DNA from 2 places in the Pseudoalteromonas sp. Bsw20308 genome. Region 1 is predicted to be linked to the other one. Evidence: predicted binding sites of a transcription regulator. Region 1 holds the regulator's gene; the other holds the start of a gene.
What was found. The regulator LexA, encoded in region 1, represses DNA repair genes until DNA is damaged. The targets are predictions, from matches to a motif close to TACTGTATNNNNATACAGTA.
Positions count from the first base shown of each region.

Region 2: D172_RS21275 (LexA family protein) is a predicted target of LexA. The motif match lies at 2,376-2,395, and genes of this name have one in related genera.

Region 1 is NZ_CP013138.1:3,786,142-3,793,932, forward strand. Features, by position in the region: gene ctaD (cytochrome c oxidase subunit I) at 1-1,285, opposite strand, end outside; gene coxB (cytochrome c oxidase subunit II) at 1,285-2,427, opposite strand; gene lexA (transcriptional repressor LexA) at 2,896-3,513, opposite strand; gene D172_RS16630 (M12 family metallo-peptidase) at 3,777-5,267, shown strand; gene D172_RS16635 (PaaI family thioesterase) at 5,502-5,942, shown strand; gene D172_RS16640 (hypothetical protein) at 5,953-6,333, opposite strand; gene D172_RS16645 (TonB-dependent receptor) at 6,757-7,791, shown strand, end outside.
Region 2 is NZ_CP013138.1:2,468,494-2,476,284, reverse strand. Features, by position in the region: gene D172_RS10695 (hypothetical protein) at 19-1,143, shown strand; gene D172_RS10690 (hypothetical protein) at 1,191-1,526, opposite strand; gene D172_RS21275 (LexA family protein) at 1,642-2,268, opposite strand; gene D172_RS10680 (YdaS family helix-turn-helix protein) at 2,423-2,641, shown strand; gene D172_RS10675 (helix-turn-helix transcriptional regulator) at 2,638-2,931, shown strand; gene D172_RS10670 (hypothetical protein) at 2,941-3,354, shown strand; gene D172_RS10665 (DNA N-6-adenine-methyltransferase) at 3,364-3,963, shown strand; gene D172_RS10660 (hypothetical protein) at 3,996-4,280, shown strand; gene D172_RS10655 (replication endonuclease) at 4,281-6,872, shown strand; gene D172_RS10650 (KilA-N domain-containing protein) at 7,278-7,791, shown strand, end outside.

The sequences.
Region 1 (7,791 bases):
ATTTAGCCAATGTGATATTAAACATATTGCCTGTCCACTTGGGCAGCCAGTAATAGGCCCCCGCCATTATCGAAAATACAGCCCCTGTTACTAATACATAATGAAAGTGCGCCACTACAAAATAAGTATCGTGATATTGAAAGTCAGCAGGTGTAATTGCCAGCATCAATCCCGAAAAACCACCTAAGGTAAACAGCACAATAAACGCAATACTAAAAAGCATTGGCACTTCAAAAGTTATTGAGCCTTTCCACATTGTGGCAACCCAATTAAATACTTTTACTCCTGTAGGTACCGATATAAGCATGGTCGCGTACATAAAAAACAACTCGCCAGCGACCGGCATCCCAGTAGTAAACATATGATGAGCCCATACAATAAAGCTCAATAGTGCTATGGAGGATGTGGCGTATACCATTGAGGCATAGCCAAAAAGTTTTTTACGAGAAAAGGTAGGTACTATTGTAGATATAATGCCAAAGGCAGGAAGAATCATTATGTACACTTCAGGGTGACCAAAAAACCAAAAAATGTGCTGAAACATCACCGGGTCGCCACCGCCTGCAGCATCAAAAAAGCTGGTCGCAAAGTACTTATCGGTAAGTACCATAGTGACAGCCCCTGCAAGCACTGGCATTACCGCAATTAATAAAAAGGCAGTAATTAACCACGTCCATACAAATAAGGGCAACTTCATCCATGTCATGCCGGGGGCACGTAGGTTCACTATGGTTACAATCACATTGATTGCGCCCATTATTGAGCTAATCCCCATAATATGTACGGCAAATACAAACAATGCAGTATTATCATTACTGTATGTTGTGGACAATGGTGCATAAAAAGTCCAGCCAAATGCAGGGCCCCCACCAGGCATAAATAACGATGCCAATAGGATTAAAAACGCAAACGGTAAAATCCAAAAGCTCCAGTTATTCATTCTTGGCAATGCCATATCTGGCGCGCCAATCATGAGTGGTATCATCCAGTTAGCAAGGCCTGTAAAGGCGGGCATAACCGCACCAAACACCATAATTAAACCATGCACTGTGGTCATTTGATTAAAAAAGTGAGGGTCGACCAACTGTAAGCCTGGTTGAAATAATTCAGCCCTGATCACCATAGCCATTGCGCCACCAATTAAGAACATGGTCAGCGAAAAAATTAAATATAAACTACCTATATCTTTATGATTAGTTGTGTAAAGCCAGCGTTTAAAACCTTTAGCTGGGTGATGAGCATGATGAGCTTCATTGGCGTTAGGTTGTTCTACTATGCTACTCATTAGTTCGCCTCCACTTTGGCATCAAGTGCTGTCTGTATTTGACTCGGTTGAATAACATCACCCGTATCATTACCCCACGCATTACGTTTATAAGTAATAACCGCAGCTAATTGCTTTATAGATAACTGCTTGGCAAAAGCTTGCATTGCCGTACCGGGTCGTCCATGGATAACTACATCAATGTGATCTTTTATATCGCCAAGCACTATCGGACTGCCTTTAAGTGCAGGAAATACACCCGGTAACCCCATGCCCGTAGGCTGATGGCACGCTGCACAATTAGCCATATATACTTGTTCGCCTAAAGTCATTAACTCTTCTTTTGGGAGGGTTTTATCAAGTAATGCGGCATCTGCCAGCGCAGCTTTCTGCTTCGCCTGCTTTGCATCTGCAAGCCATGTTTTAAAATCAGCCTCAGATTTAACGACCACCACAACGGGCATAAAGCCATGGTCTTTACCACACAACTCAGCACATTGGCCTCGGTAAGTACCTTCTTCGTTAATATTGGTCCATGTTTCGTTTATAAAGCCGGGGTTCGCATCTTTTTTAACTGCAAAATCAGGTACCCACCAAGAGTGAATAACATCATCTGAAGTCATTAAAAATCGTACTTTTTGATTTATTGGCAGTACAAGAGGCTTATCAACCTCAAGTAAGTAGTTAGGGTTTTTATCTGCAAGATTCGCGATTTCATCTTGCGGGGTAGATAAAATAGAGTAGAACTCTACATCTTCGCCCATATATTCATAATGCCATTTCCATTGCGAACCCGTAATTTTAATAGTGAGATCAGCTTTACTGGCATCTTCCATTGCAATAAGGGTTTTAGTGGCTGGTACTGCCATAGCAATTAAAATAACAAACGGAATTGCAGTCCAAAGTATTTCTACTTTAGTGCTTTCGTGAAATTGGGCAGGTACAGCCCCTTTAGATTTACGGTGATGAATAAGTGCCCAAAACATAATTGCGAACACTATCACCCCAATCACACAACATATTATAAATATGGTCATGTGCAGCTGATATACATTATTGCTTATATCGGTTACGCCTTTGCGCATATTGTATTGGCTGTTCGCCAAAACTGAGTGCGAAAAAACACATAATATAAGCCACAAGGTAGAGGTCAGTTTACCCATGTGACGGCTCCTTTGATGCTATTGCGAATGCAAAGCGAAGAGGCATACGGCTTAAACGCCAATTCGTTATTTTTATTTTTTTAGCCAATCTTATTTAATATTGATTGGTTTTGCTGCGCCAACAACGAGTTTGTGTATATTGTGTGTTCTCAAAACTAAAAAGCTGTGAGTTATTATTAGCTCAGCACATTAATAATTAGCTAAAAAACGAACAACAAGCAAGTTTTAGTATAAAAAACAATCAGGTGATATTGAGTAATTAATAAAAAATCAGTAATCAACTAATCAACAGGAAGTTCGAAATATGAGCAAAACAAAGGGGTTTAACGCATTCGGAGGAGGAAAATATAAGTGCAAAAAAATTTACAGCTAAAATAATTAGTGGGCTGTTTACGTCCTATTTTTAGTGCTAATGTTAAAACAAAAATGCGTGCTAAAAAGCACGCATTTATAAAAATAAATTAAAAACTACATCCAATCAGCGTTACGAATAACTCCAACGGCTAAACCTTCTATATTAAAAGATTCATTTTCTAGATCAACTTCAATTGGCGAAAAGTCGTCATTCTCAGCATGCAATAATACTTTTCGGCCTGCTTTTTCAAACCGCTTTACGGTAACATCATCATCAACACGAGCAACTACAACTTGTCCATTTTCTGCAACTTGAGTTTTATGCACAGCTAACAAATCACCATCCATAATACCTATATCTTTCATGCTCATACCGTTAACGCGCAATAAAAAATCAGCAGCCGGTTTAAACATTAATGGATCAATTTTACAATGACTCTCAACGTGCTCTTGCGCCAAAATAGGCTCTCCCGCTGCGACTCGCCCGATAAGAGGTAAACCTAACTGTTCAGGCTCTTCTTCCTCAACAAGTTGAATACCTCGGCTTGCACCTGGTTTCATCTTAATAGCACCTTTTTTAGCAAGCGCTTTTAAATGCTCTTCAGCAGCATTGGCACTTTTAAAGCCTAATGTTTGTGCAATTTCAGCACGTGTAGGAGGCATACCAGTGTCTTTAATAAAAACTTTAACTAATTCGAGAATTTGAGCTTGGCGCTTCGTTAATGGTCGCATACAACTGGTTTTCCATACAGTACATTTAACTGTGAGTATATACAGTTAAATAAAAATCGCAAATTTAAATTACATTGATTGCTTGCTGTTAATAAATCACTTTTACACTTATGTAGAAACAACGAATGTTTACATAAAATAAACATTTGTATCTTTATATTTACGATTAAGGGCTAATTTGATGACAGCCACATGTTAATAAATTGAAAACAACTTATTAACATGTACACTTTATGTGTACAAACACTTAAAAGGATTATCAAATGAAAAAATATTCACCATTGTTTATTGGCTTATTGTTTAGCGGCTATGCGTATGCCCAAGTCCCACTTTTCGAAGTGCAGCACTCTAACTTTACGCAAAACATTAATAAAGAAGGTAATGCTCAATCTCAATTTGGGCAACCGCTTTTCGAACTAAGCGCAAAAACCAATGCATTCTTTTTACCTGTTCAGGGAAGTGACATTGAATTTATCAAAAGTACAGCAAGTACATCAGCAACTGGTAACTTAATCTGGGTAGGTAAAAGCTTAGATGGTGACGAAGTAACACTGATAAAATCTACAAAGGGGATTTCTGGTACGATAAAGGTAAATGAACATGTTTATAAATTGCAACCGAATAAACATTCTGGTCATAATTTTATTGAATTAGATCCTGCCAAGCAACCTGCTGAGCATGCACCCGATTATCAACAATCTAATAACACTATTTCAATCAGTGAACAAATTTTAACAGAACAAAGCTTCCAAACAGCTATGGCAACTAACGCGCAAAGCAATATTAGCTTACTCGTTTTATACACCCCAGCCGCAGAACAAAAATCTAGTGATATTAATAGCTTGATTGATCTTGCAATAGTAGAGACTAATCAGGGTTACCAAAACTCAGGTGTCAATGCAGTTGTTAGTTTGGCCCATGTAAGCCGAGTTAATTATACTGAAGCTACAAATTCAGGTACGGATTTAAATCGTTTAGCTGCCAAAAACGATGGTTATATGGATGAAGCGCACACACTACGAGATCAATACGGTGCTGATGTAGTCATATTAATAAACGACGTTAACGGCTACTGTGGCCAAGCCAAAGCAATTGGTGCAAATGCTAACAGCGCATTTGCGATGGTTGATTATGACTGTGCAACCGGCTATTACTCTTTCGGTCATGAAATTGGTCATTTACAAGGTGCTCGTCATAACCCTGAAAACGATCCATCAACATCTCCTTATTCGTTCGGCCATGGTTATCAGCAACCTCAATCACAATGGCGTTCAGTAATGGCTTATAACTGTACAAATAACTGCACAAGAATCAATTACTGGTCAAATCCAAACAAATCATACAGCGGAAGTGTTATGGGAACTCCATCAAAACACGATAACGCTAGAGTCTTAAATTTAACAAACCCAACAATTGCAAATTTTAGATCTGCATCTAGCCCACCGGTAAATAACAATACACTGCAAAATAACCAATCTATCGTTGTTAGTGGTGATCGAAACAGTGAGCAATTGTTTACTTTTACAGTGCCAAGTGAAGCTGAGCAAGTCACATTTTCGACCTCTAATGGCACTGGGGATGTTGACCTACATGTAAAATATAATGCAATTGCAACGAGCAGTAACTACGATTGCCGACCGTATAAAAACGGAAATAATGAAAGCTGTAGCGACACCCGCACTGGTAATTACTCTATTATGATTAAAGGCTACAGTGCTTTTAGTAATGTCGAGTTAATAGCTAGTTACCAATAAAAGATCTGGCTAAGTATAAGCAAGTAACATTATGCTGCTTGCTTATATTTAGCCTAGGGCGATTTCTTCTTTACTGCTCGATTGTATCAATAAACTACGATATCCCTATTATTACTTCTTACTATCCGCCTCACGCTATCTGGCTATAAATTTAGATCCACTTTTTTATTTTCATTATCTTAACTTTATGAAAATATAAGCCATATTTTTACTACTATTTTAAAAGGTAAGCTTATGAGTATTTGGTATCAACCTGTTACTTTAGAGTTTTGCAAACAGCTAGATGAGGGTATAAACGGCCAAGGTACACTAATGAAAACCATGGGAATTGAAATTACCGAAATTGGTGATGATTACCTCGTAGCAACTATGCCTGCCATACCAGCGCATCACAATCCAATGGGCATGTTGCATGGAGGAGCCAATGTAGTGCTTGCCGAAACAGTAGCAAGTTATGCAGCTAACTTCGTAGTCGACTTCACTCAGTTTTATTGTGTCGGACAAGAAATTAGCGCCAGTCACTTAAAAGCATCTCGTAATGGTACTTTAACAGCCACCGCAAAAGCGTTTCATATTGGTAAGCGTAGTTCAGTCTGGGAAATAAAAATTACTAATAGTCGAAACGAGCTTTGCTGCGTATCAAGAATGACCGCAGCCGTAGTAGAGCGAAGATAATTACTTACTGTTACTTTTCGATTGGGTAAATTGTAATTTCCATACCCGCACCAATAGCAGATATACGTAATAATGTATCTGCATCTAAAGCTTGGTTAAAACACTTAGGCGATGTGCCTGATTCAAAACCAATATCAAATGTTCTACGTGAACAACTTAGCCATTGCTTTAACGCATTACGCGAACACGATTCTATAAGCTCACAGATATGGTTAATTGCTTTATCTGGTGTACCTACTTCACCTGTAGCTTCAATGCGGGCTAACTGACGGTATTCGTCTTTGTCATAATGTAAAACTGTAGCGACTTTTTTTAAGTCTGCCACTAGCACGCTAATATCCTGCTTTGATTCAAGCTCTAGATCTACATTTAAAAATTGAATTTCCGACATTGTTTGGTATTTATCCTCTAATGATTACACCGCAAACTTTAACGCAGTTTTACTTTTATACCAAATCAACTATGTAATATAAGCTGTTTTATATGGTAAATAGATAGTTTTACGCATTTATAATCCATTATTTAATATTTATCATTTTTAAGTACAAACAATACTTTTTTATAAACTCCATGGCCTGTTGACCTTTGAGGATTAAAATTAAGTGAATTATTGTTTAAAAAAGTATAAAAAATAACCTTGACTTTCATATGCCACCGGTGGCATTTTAAATATGCGGGTTAAATACACTGTTTAAAGAGGTGTATTTAAATAAAGCCAAACACACCTCACTCATATTTACGCTTACTTATAACACAAAAAATAAGTGCAAAATCTGAACTGAGTGGCATTACCTAAATTCAGCAGGAACACACAATGAAAACGTCAAAAAGATTCACTCTCAGGCCACTTAATTACATTATTAGTGCATTATTAATTAGCACGACAGCTCAAATCAGTGCTGAAGAAGCCGAACAAACAAATATAAAAAAGAAAAGTGAAATTGAGTTAATCGAAGTTACAGGCTTTAGATCATCACTTAATAAATCGCTGGCTACCAAAAGGTTTGAAGTAAATACCACGGAATCAATTGCAGCCGAAGACATTGGTAAATTTCCAGATTTAAATATCGCAGAGTCACTACAGCGGATCCCTGGTGTCGCAATTTCGCGAGAAGGAGGAGAAGGACGTCAAATTACTCTACGTGGTTTAGGCCCATCTTTTACCCGCTCAACCCTTAATGGTATGGAAGTTCCTGCTAGTACAGATGGGACTGATTCGGGTGGTGGTGTAAATGGCGGAAGAGCATTTGACTTCAACGTTTTTGCATCAGAGCTATTCAATCGCGTTGATATTCAAAAATCACCAACAGCTGCAACCGAAGAAGGAGGTATTGCAGGTACTGTCGATATGTATTCAGCAAAACCTTTTGATTCCCCCGGTCTTCATGTAGCTGCGTCGGCACAGGCAGGCTATAACGATTTAACAGAAGAGACAGACCCTAGAATGGTATTTATGATCAGTAATACATTTGCTGACGATACCTTTGGGGCTTTATTCTCTGTCGCTAAATCAGAGCGCACAGTTCGCCAAGAAGGTTTTGGTACTGTTCGCTGGACAACCCCCGTCAAAGACGGCGGCGGTGTCTATGCTGACACATCAAATACTGACGTTATTGGCACTACTGATGTGGGAAATTGTGAATTTGAAGGTGAGCAAGTTGATGATGTAAATTGCCTATGGACTCCTCGACTTCCCCGCCCTGATTTTTTTGGTAATGAACAAGATAGATTAGGTTTTACAGGCTCATTACAGTATGCGCCTAACGATGACTTAGTAATTACCTTCGATACCTTGCATTCTACCCTCGACAACAGTCGTACGATGTATAATTTCTTCGAAATGTTCAGA
Region 2 (7,791 bases), 1.3 Mb from region 1:
CAATGAAAAGGGAAGATCATGGACGCAGAACAACAAATTCAAAACGCAATTGATACCAAACAAAAAATAAACGTAATCTACAATGGTGGTAGCATGAGTGGCCAGTCTCGTGTTTTAGGACCTATAAGTATTAAAGGCAATAAGGTACGAGCCAAGTGCTATACAACCAACGCTTTAAAAACATTCCTAATTGAACGAATACAAGTCATGGCTGAGAATGGCGAACTAACAAAAGATAGATCGTCAGAGGTTAATCAGCCACCAAAAGTAGAGCCACAGCAAACATTGTTAGACATAAAAAATGCGATAGCACCACATTTCCCTGTCGAGCAATGGTTAATTGATTTGACCGAAAGCACAAAAGATCTATCAATTTACGAACGTTTTAAAAACGGCAACCCTAAAAAATTACCAGAGCTACAAGTATGTTTTGAAGAATACAGAACAGAGCTAGAGATTGATGAACTAACAGGTGACTTTAAAGAAGTCATAATAAAGCGTACTAAAAATTGGGTGGTTCGTTATAAGAGAAAGAAATCAGCAATATCGTATAGCCATTTAAATACCGCAGCCGATCGTTTGTTTACATGGTGCAAAGAGTTACTAGGAAACCAGAGTATAGAATTTAAATTTTTAGAAAGCGCAATGCTAAAACACTTAAAAACAATGTGGCCTAGTGGTGATAAAAACAAAATAAAAAGGGAGTTGGCCGCTTATCCTAGCGTTTATTACAACTCTGCAATAAGTCAAGGAACGCTAAATAACGAGAACTGGTATTTTAGTGTGCCTTACACGTTCAGAGATGCGCTTGATATAAAATACGAAGAGCGTAAAAAAGATAAAAAGGGCTATATGGTTTGGACTCAAGGGCCTATTTTAAAGTTTAAAATGGGTGATAACTTCCCTTCCAAAAATAGTAATATCACAATCCAAGTACAGTTTGGTGATCAAATGGGCTGGGACGGAGATAAAAGCGAAATGTATCTTGGTAGCGTGGTGTTTGACTTGTTTGAACTCATAAATAAAAAGTACATTTACAAACAACGCTATCAATGTAACCAAATGGAATTTTTAGAGTTACTAATCAATGGGGGTAGCTTAGACAGATTAACTAAGCTATCCCGTTCATTAATAAATACCTAAAATAAAAAGGCCGCTAAATTAGCGGCCTTTTTCGTAATCCGTAAATATCAGGGTGTTTTCTTTTCAATATGATTTACACGAAAGTCCATACGCGCAACGTCTTTCTCGTTTTGAGTAACACGATTAGATAGTTTTAATAAATCGTCTTTAGTCGCTACTGTATTTTGAATTGTATTAACAGATAGAATCAAGGCATCTAATTTAGTATCTAGTTTTTCAAAACGCTGGTCTAGTTGAGTGAAACGGTTGTCAACATTCGCAACACGGTTGTTCCATGTCCACGCTGAAATCGCGATTGTGATCGCGAAAACTATACTAGCAATAAATTCAAAAGTAACAAATTGTCCACGAGTAGCTGGAGAGTCGTCGTTATTTCCGCTCATCAAAGTTCCGTTATAGTTTAATTTGTTGAATTGACGAATGTGTCAATAGATATCCTAAGTATAACTGTTGTTTCTTGGCGTTGCAATCATGCCCCTTGTTGAATCATTGACGCTTTCAAAGCGACTTACCCGTAAATATAACCTTCCCCACCAACGTACAATTACCATTAATCGGTATTAGTTGCTCTGGCCAGTTGGGGTTGGCGGCTTTTAGGAACTTGTGACCATTTTCGATAATTAGCTGTTTAAAAGTGGCTTGGTTGTCGTCGTCTAGGCGGGCTACTACGTACGAACCGTGAATGCACTCGGCTTCAGGGTCTACAAAAATTAAATCACCCTCATCAAACTTTGGCTCCATGCTAATACCTTGCACCTTTAAAACAAAGGTTAGGTCACTGCAATTAACAGGGCACATAAAACGTTCTGCGTCATAAGCTTTAATTTCACTTATTTCTGACCAAGCGCCAGCTTGTACCCAGCTGATAAGTGGGGCGGTGGCTTTGATTGTTGGCCCTGGTAATACATTACTGTTGATATCTTTGCTGTCACCAATGCCAAACTGTAAAAACTCAGGGGGACACTCTAAAGCTTCAGCTAATGCCTGAATATTGCGCGGATTTTTAGTGGTTCCATTTTCGATTTTTTGTAGTGACTGTTGTGCAATGCCTATCATTTCAGAGAGCTTAACTTGAGTAAGTTTAAGCTCTTTACGTCTTTCTTTTATTCTATTTCCGATGCTCATGAGTAGTCCTTTATCATTCAAATCAACATATTTAAAGTTTAAAAATACAGTTAAATTACAGCTTTTAACTATTTTACAGTTAAAAAGGGTATTGACAACCACCCATAAACTGTACTTTAATACAGCTACAAACTGTAATTTAAGGTGTTGAACTATGAATAACATCACTAAAGCTGTAAAAATCTATGGTGGGCAAACCAAATTAGGCAACGCCTTAGGTGTAAAACAAGCTTCTGTGTGGGATTGGATGAATAAATTCGGTCAAGCCCCAGCGAAATACATTCCACGTATTTCAGAACTAACTAACGGTGAAATATCGGTAAACGATTTACTGGCCGATCATCAAAAAAGCAAAAAGGAAGATGCAGCATGAGCACTGAACAACAAATTATTTTATTAGATATTCATCCAGATGCTAAAGCTGTGCTGTTTGCACTACTACAAGAAAACAACCAACTACGCACTGAGCTTGAAGAGCAAAAAGACCGCCTAGTTAGCACCGTTGAGGCATGCGAGGTATTGGGATGTGCGCGTAAAAAGTTTTGGATTTTGTCGAAGTTGTCTGATTTTCCTAAATCGATTCAATTTGGCAAAGCTAATCATTATCGCTTAAACGAGCTAATTAAATTTAGAACGCAGCACCAACAAAGCGTAAACAACTAGGAGAAAACCATGGCAAATGCAGCATTAGAAATTGCAAAAAAACGCGATATTACAGACATAAACGAACAGCCTGAAAAAACTCAGTTAAAAGTTGTTGATGTAAAGCCAACACCAAAGGGGCTTACTGAGATTAAAGGGCTATTTAATAGCGATCGTCATACCGCTGAATATGTGTATCAGCACTTGAGTAAACCGCAGCAAGTAATTGTGTGTTATTCGGCAGGGCTATCTAAAAGTGATTTAGAAAGGAGCTATCACCAATTTGACCGTGAAAAGCGCCTTAAAATACATCAAGCTATTTTGCAGCTTCAAGAAATAGTAACCGCCTTTGTTGATGCTAATGCCATGACACCAAGCCGTTTTTTACAAAAGCGAGATTTTAGCATTGCTAAAAATACTCAAAAAACAGAACAAGCACATTAGGGATTAGCCATGACACCTGATCAACTAATCAATCAAGACAGTGGCAATGTTGAATTTTACACGCCCGCTAAAGTTTTGAAGTATGTGCACCAAATGTTTCCCGTTATTGATTTAGACCCTGCAAGTTGTGTGGTTGCTAACAAGTCAGTAAAAGCGACGTGTTACTTAACTAAAGATGACGATGCATTAACACGCAATTGGATAGCTAATACTGTTTGGTTAAATCACCCATTCAATAAAGGTGAAATAGCATGTAAGCCAAAATGCGTTAAAAAAATATGTAACGACCCGAATTACAGCAAGTATCGGGGCCATTGTATTACCGAAGACATAGCCAGCAACGGCGATTGGATTGATTACTACTTAGACCAATATGCACAAGGTAACTTTAAAGAAGCAATGAACATCACCTTTGTTAATAGCTCAGAGGCATGGTGCCAAAAGTTATTAAACGCAGGCTTAAGCTGTTTTATTGATGGCCGTACACACTTTAATGATGCACAAGGTAATGTAAAAAAAGGCGCACCTAAAGGCTGTTTTATTACTTACCTCGGCAATAGAACCGCAGACTTTCGAACAATCTTTTCAGCACTTGGCGTTGTTAAATAACAACCAATAAAACCCCCAAAGGAATATTAAAAATGACCACTATCAAAGACCAAGATCTATTTAAAAAACAGAACTTAGTAAGAAATATCATTGAACACGCTATCGACCAAGCTAATTTTACTATTCGCAATTTAAACAAACGTCCAACAGTTGCAATGCTTATGGAGTGTGAAAACTGCCTAACTGACTTTTTGCCAATAGTGAGAATGATTGTTGATGTACATGATGTATACGCGCCAGTTTACGACCAAATGCAAACCGCATTAGACGCCGCGCAAATTCACGGAGAACCTGCGTTAATAGAGTTAACCGAATAAATGGCTAACCCTAAACCACTCGACCTACAAGCCCTTAGACTATCTGGTATAGCTAAGGGTTTAATTTCGTCTATAAGCGATATAGACGACCACAACTTTTTAGCGCGTGGCTTGCAAAATGTGCCAGTGCCTTTACAGAGTCGTATGGCCCGTAAATACATAGACCGCTATAACCAAAAAAAGGCGGGTAGCCAGTTTCGTGCAAATACATGGTTACGCCGCACTATTGCTAGGTTAAAACCACGCTTTGGTGTGCTGTTTAGTATTACTCAAAATATGCCATTGCCATGGCATATTTTAAGCAGTATTGAAAAAACTAAAAAACACGCAGGCACACTCGCTATGGAGTGCGTGCAAATTACCCTTGATGTAAGCGAAGAACACCAACGTTTAAGCTATGAAAAATTAGTACGTGTGACGTATGAAGCCGTAAGCGATCATGCAAAGTCGTTTGGTGTGAACGTGCCATTTTATAGCATGCGTGAAGATGACTTACCGCAAGAATGCTTTGAAATTGCGTTGCTTAAAATGCAGTGCGATAAGTGGTGGGCACGGCAATTAAAAACTCTGCGTAAACAGTTTTTAGAGTTGCTAGAAATTGCGACAGGCCAAGTGGGTAAAGACCTATACCACGATAAAAACAGTAAAAAACCTAAACGCCGTGGCATTAGCCCTTACTCGTCAAAACAAGCACAGCGTGAATTTAGCTTTGCCCAAGCCAGCGGCCGCCAGTTCCTAGAAATGATGGAACTGCAAAGCAGTGACGGCGATGTAATTGACCTAATTGAAGCTGTAAAAAGCGGCATGGCAAACCCCGCTAACCGCCGTAATGAATTAATGCTACGAATACGTGAAACCGAAGAACTGGCCGATGAAATGGGCTATGTTGCTATGTTTTATACTATTACTTGCCCTGCGCGTTTTCATGCTAATGCTAATACATGGGACGGTTCAACACCTAAAGATGCCCAAAATTATTTAACTACTACGTGGGCACGTGCACGCTCCAAATTAAACCGCCGTGACCTTAAATACTTTGGTGTACGTGTGGTAGAACCCCATGCTGACGGCTGCCCGCATTGGCATATGATGTTATTTATGCCTAAAAACAAACTACAAGAAATCAACGCTATTTTGCGTTGGTACTTTATTCAAGAAGACAAAATCGAGCTTTACGATCGTTATGGCCCTGAGCTTACTCGAGCAAAAGTATTTAACAAATTTGTAGATATAAACACCCACGGCACACACATAAAAACGGTTGAGGCCTGTGTTAAATATCGTGCTCATACTGAGAAAACCCACTTATTTAAACTGTATAAAAAAAAGCGCAGTGCGTGGGGTTTTGCTAAAAAAAAGGCCAACGAAGTAGCTATACAGCGTAATAAAGAAGAGGCCGAAAAAGCCAAAGTTGAAAACAGAGAACCTAAAAAAATTAAGGCGAAAAACCATAAAGCGCCTACCAAATTTTACCGTACGTTTAGCCCACGCTTTGACGCTGTAAAGCTAGATAAAAACAAGGGCAGTGCGGCCAGTTATATTGCTAAATACATCAGTAAAAATATTGATGGTTATATGCTTAGCGACCATGTTGACGCTGACACAGGGGAAAACCTGCAAGAGCAGGCTAACCCTGTTTTAGCTTGGGCTAGTACATGGAATATTCGCCAGTTTCAGTTTCAGGGTTCGCCAAGCGTTACAGTTTACCGCGAGCTTCGCCGTATGCGAACCGCTGTAAAAGATGAAGTAATAGAGCCTATTCGCCACGCTGCCGATACTGCCAACTGGAAAGACTACGTAAAGCTACAGGGTGGCATGTGTATTGGCCGCGCTGCTAACTTTAAATCAATGTATGAAGCCACCCCCATGGGCAACGACTACGCCGAAGTAGTACGCCGCATTAAAGGCGTTGTGACCAATATTGATTACAAAGCCGTACTTACGCGTTTGTTTAACAACGTGCACAACGTAACAGATGCAACCAGCTTAAAAACACGCCTTATCGAATGGACCAGGCAACTCAAAGGCACAGCCGAAAAACTCAATGCTAAGGATAACACCAACGTCGGCGCAGCCGACCTATCTTGGTCTAGTGGTAATAACTGTACGCCTATAGCCGTGGGCTCTAGCGCCGAGTTAATACTCGATATGGTGGGGTGTGATGAAAAACAGATCACAGAGGTTAAAAAGGATCTAATTGCAGGGAAAAGGATCGCGAGAAACGGCCATATTTACCAAGTCAAAGATGGCCAATTACATGTATTAGACGAAAACGCCCAATTAAAACAAAACAAGCAACTCGATATTGAATACCGAGCAAAAACATTCGCCCAAAAATCGGGTAGCTGGCACGTAACAGAGGTTCACTGGCAACAAGCCCGCGAACTTGTAGACCTTGCTTATCAATATGCAGAGCTAGAAGGGCGCGAAACCCTCAATGCAACGCGCAATAAACAAGGCGAATTTCATTATGGTGAGCCTAAAAACGGCCTGATCACCATTGGCGATTGGGACTTAGCAATGTTAGTAAACAACAACAGCGCATCAGCAATCAGCGATAACGATTGGTGGGCACTGGATATGATGGCTTAAATGTACCCGTAAGTTACTTAATTGACGGGTACAGTTACGTTTAAGTGTACCCACGAATTAACTAATCCGTAGGTACAGATAAAAATAAAAATTAGAAAACGATTGAAGGAGGTAAAACTAACCTAATTGACAATTCGCCTTGTGCGGGGCTATAGTAAAAGGGCACTGGCTCATCCAGTGCCGGGATTCGAACCCCGCAATTAACAAAGGTGCATTGTCACCAGCTTTTTAGCTGGTTTTTTAATGCGCACGCTTTAGCACACCCATATTATGGTGAGCTGGAGTGAGGCCACTTCGGTGGGCCGTTTCTTTGTTTGCGGTAGTTCGAACCTCGCTTTAGCTTGCCACCCAAAAATTCGAACTTTTGAGTGGCTTAAATGCATATACAAAACAAAGGTTCTTATTATGAACAACCAACTTATTATTTCAAATACCCTAATCCCAGTTGATCACTACAACCGTGTAAACCTAAATGCACTGCATAAAGCCAGTGGGAAAGAAAACAGCAAGCGCCCGTCAATATGGCTTACAACTAAATCAGCAAATGAGCTTGTTAACGAGCTAAGCAAGGATTCTTGCTTAGCTCAAAATGTAATCAACAAGCAAAGAGGCGGTAACGGTGGAGGCGGAACATTCGCCCACGAACTATTAGCCATTTCTTACGCAGGCTGGATCAGCCCTAAATTTCAATTAGAAGTAAACCGCGTATTTCTCCACAGCAAACGCAACGAACCCGAGCTTGCCACCTTGCCAACCCTAAGCGAATTACCAATATTAGATTTTCCCGAAATGCGCTTAAGTATGTTTATACCGTTTAGAGACATGTTTGATTGCGGCTGGCGCTTACGTATGAACCAGTTATTTACCATATTGCGCCAGTGCCAACGCAGCAACACACCAGTAACCGTTAAAGACGTAA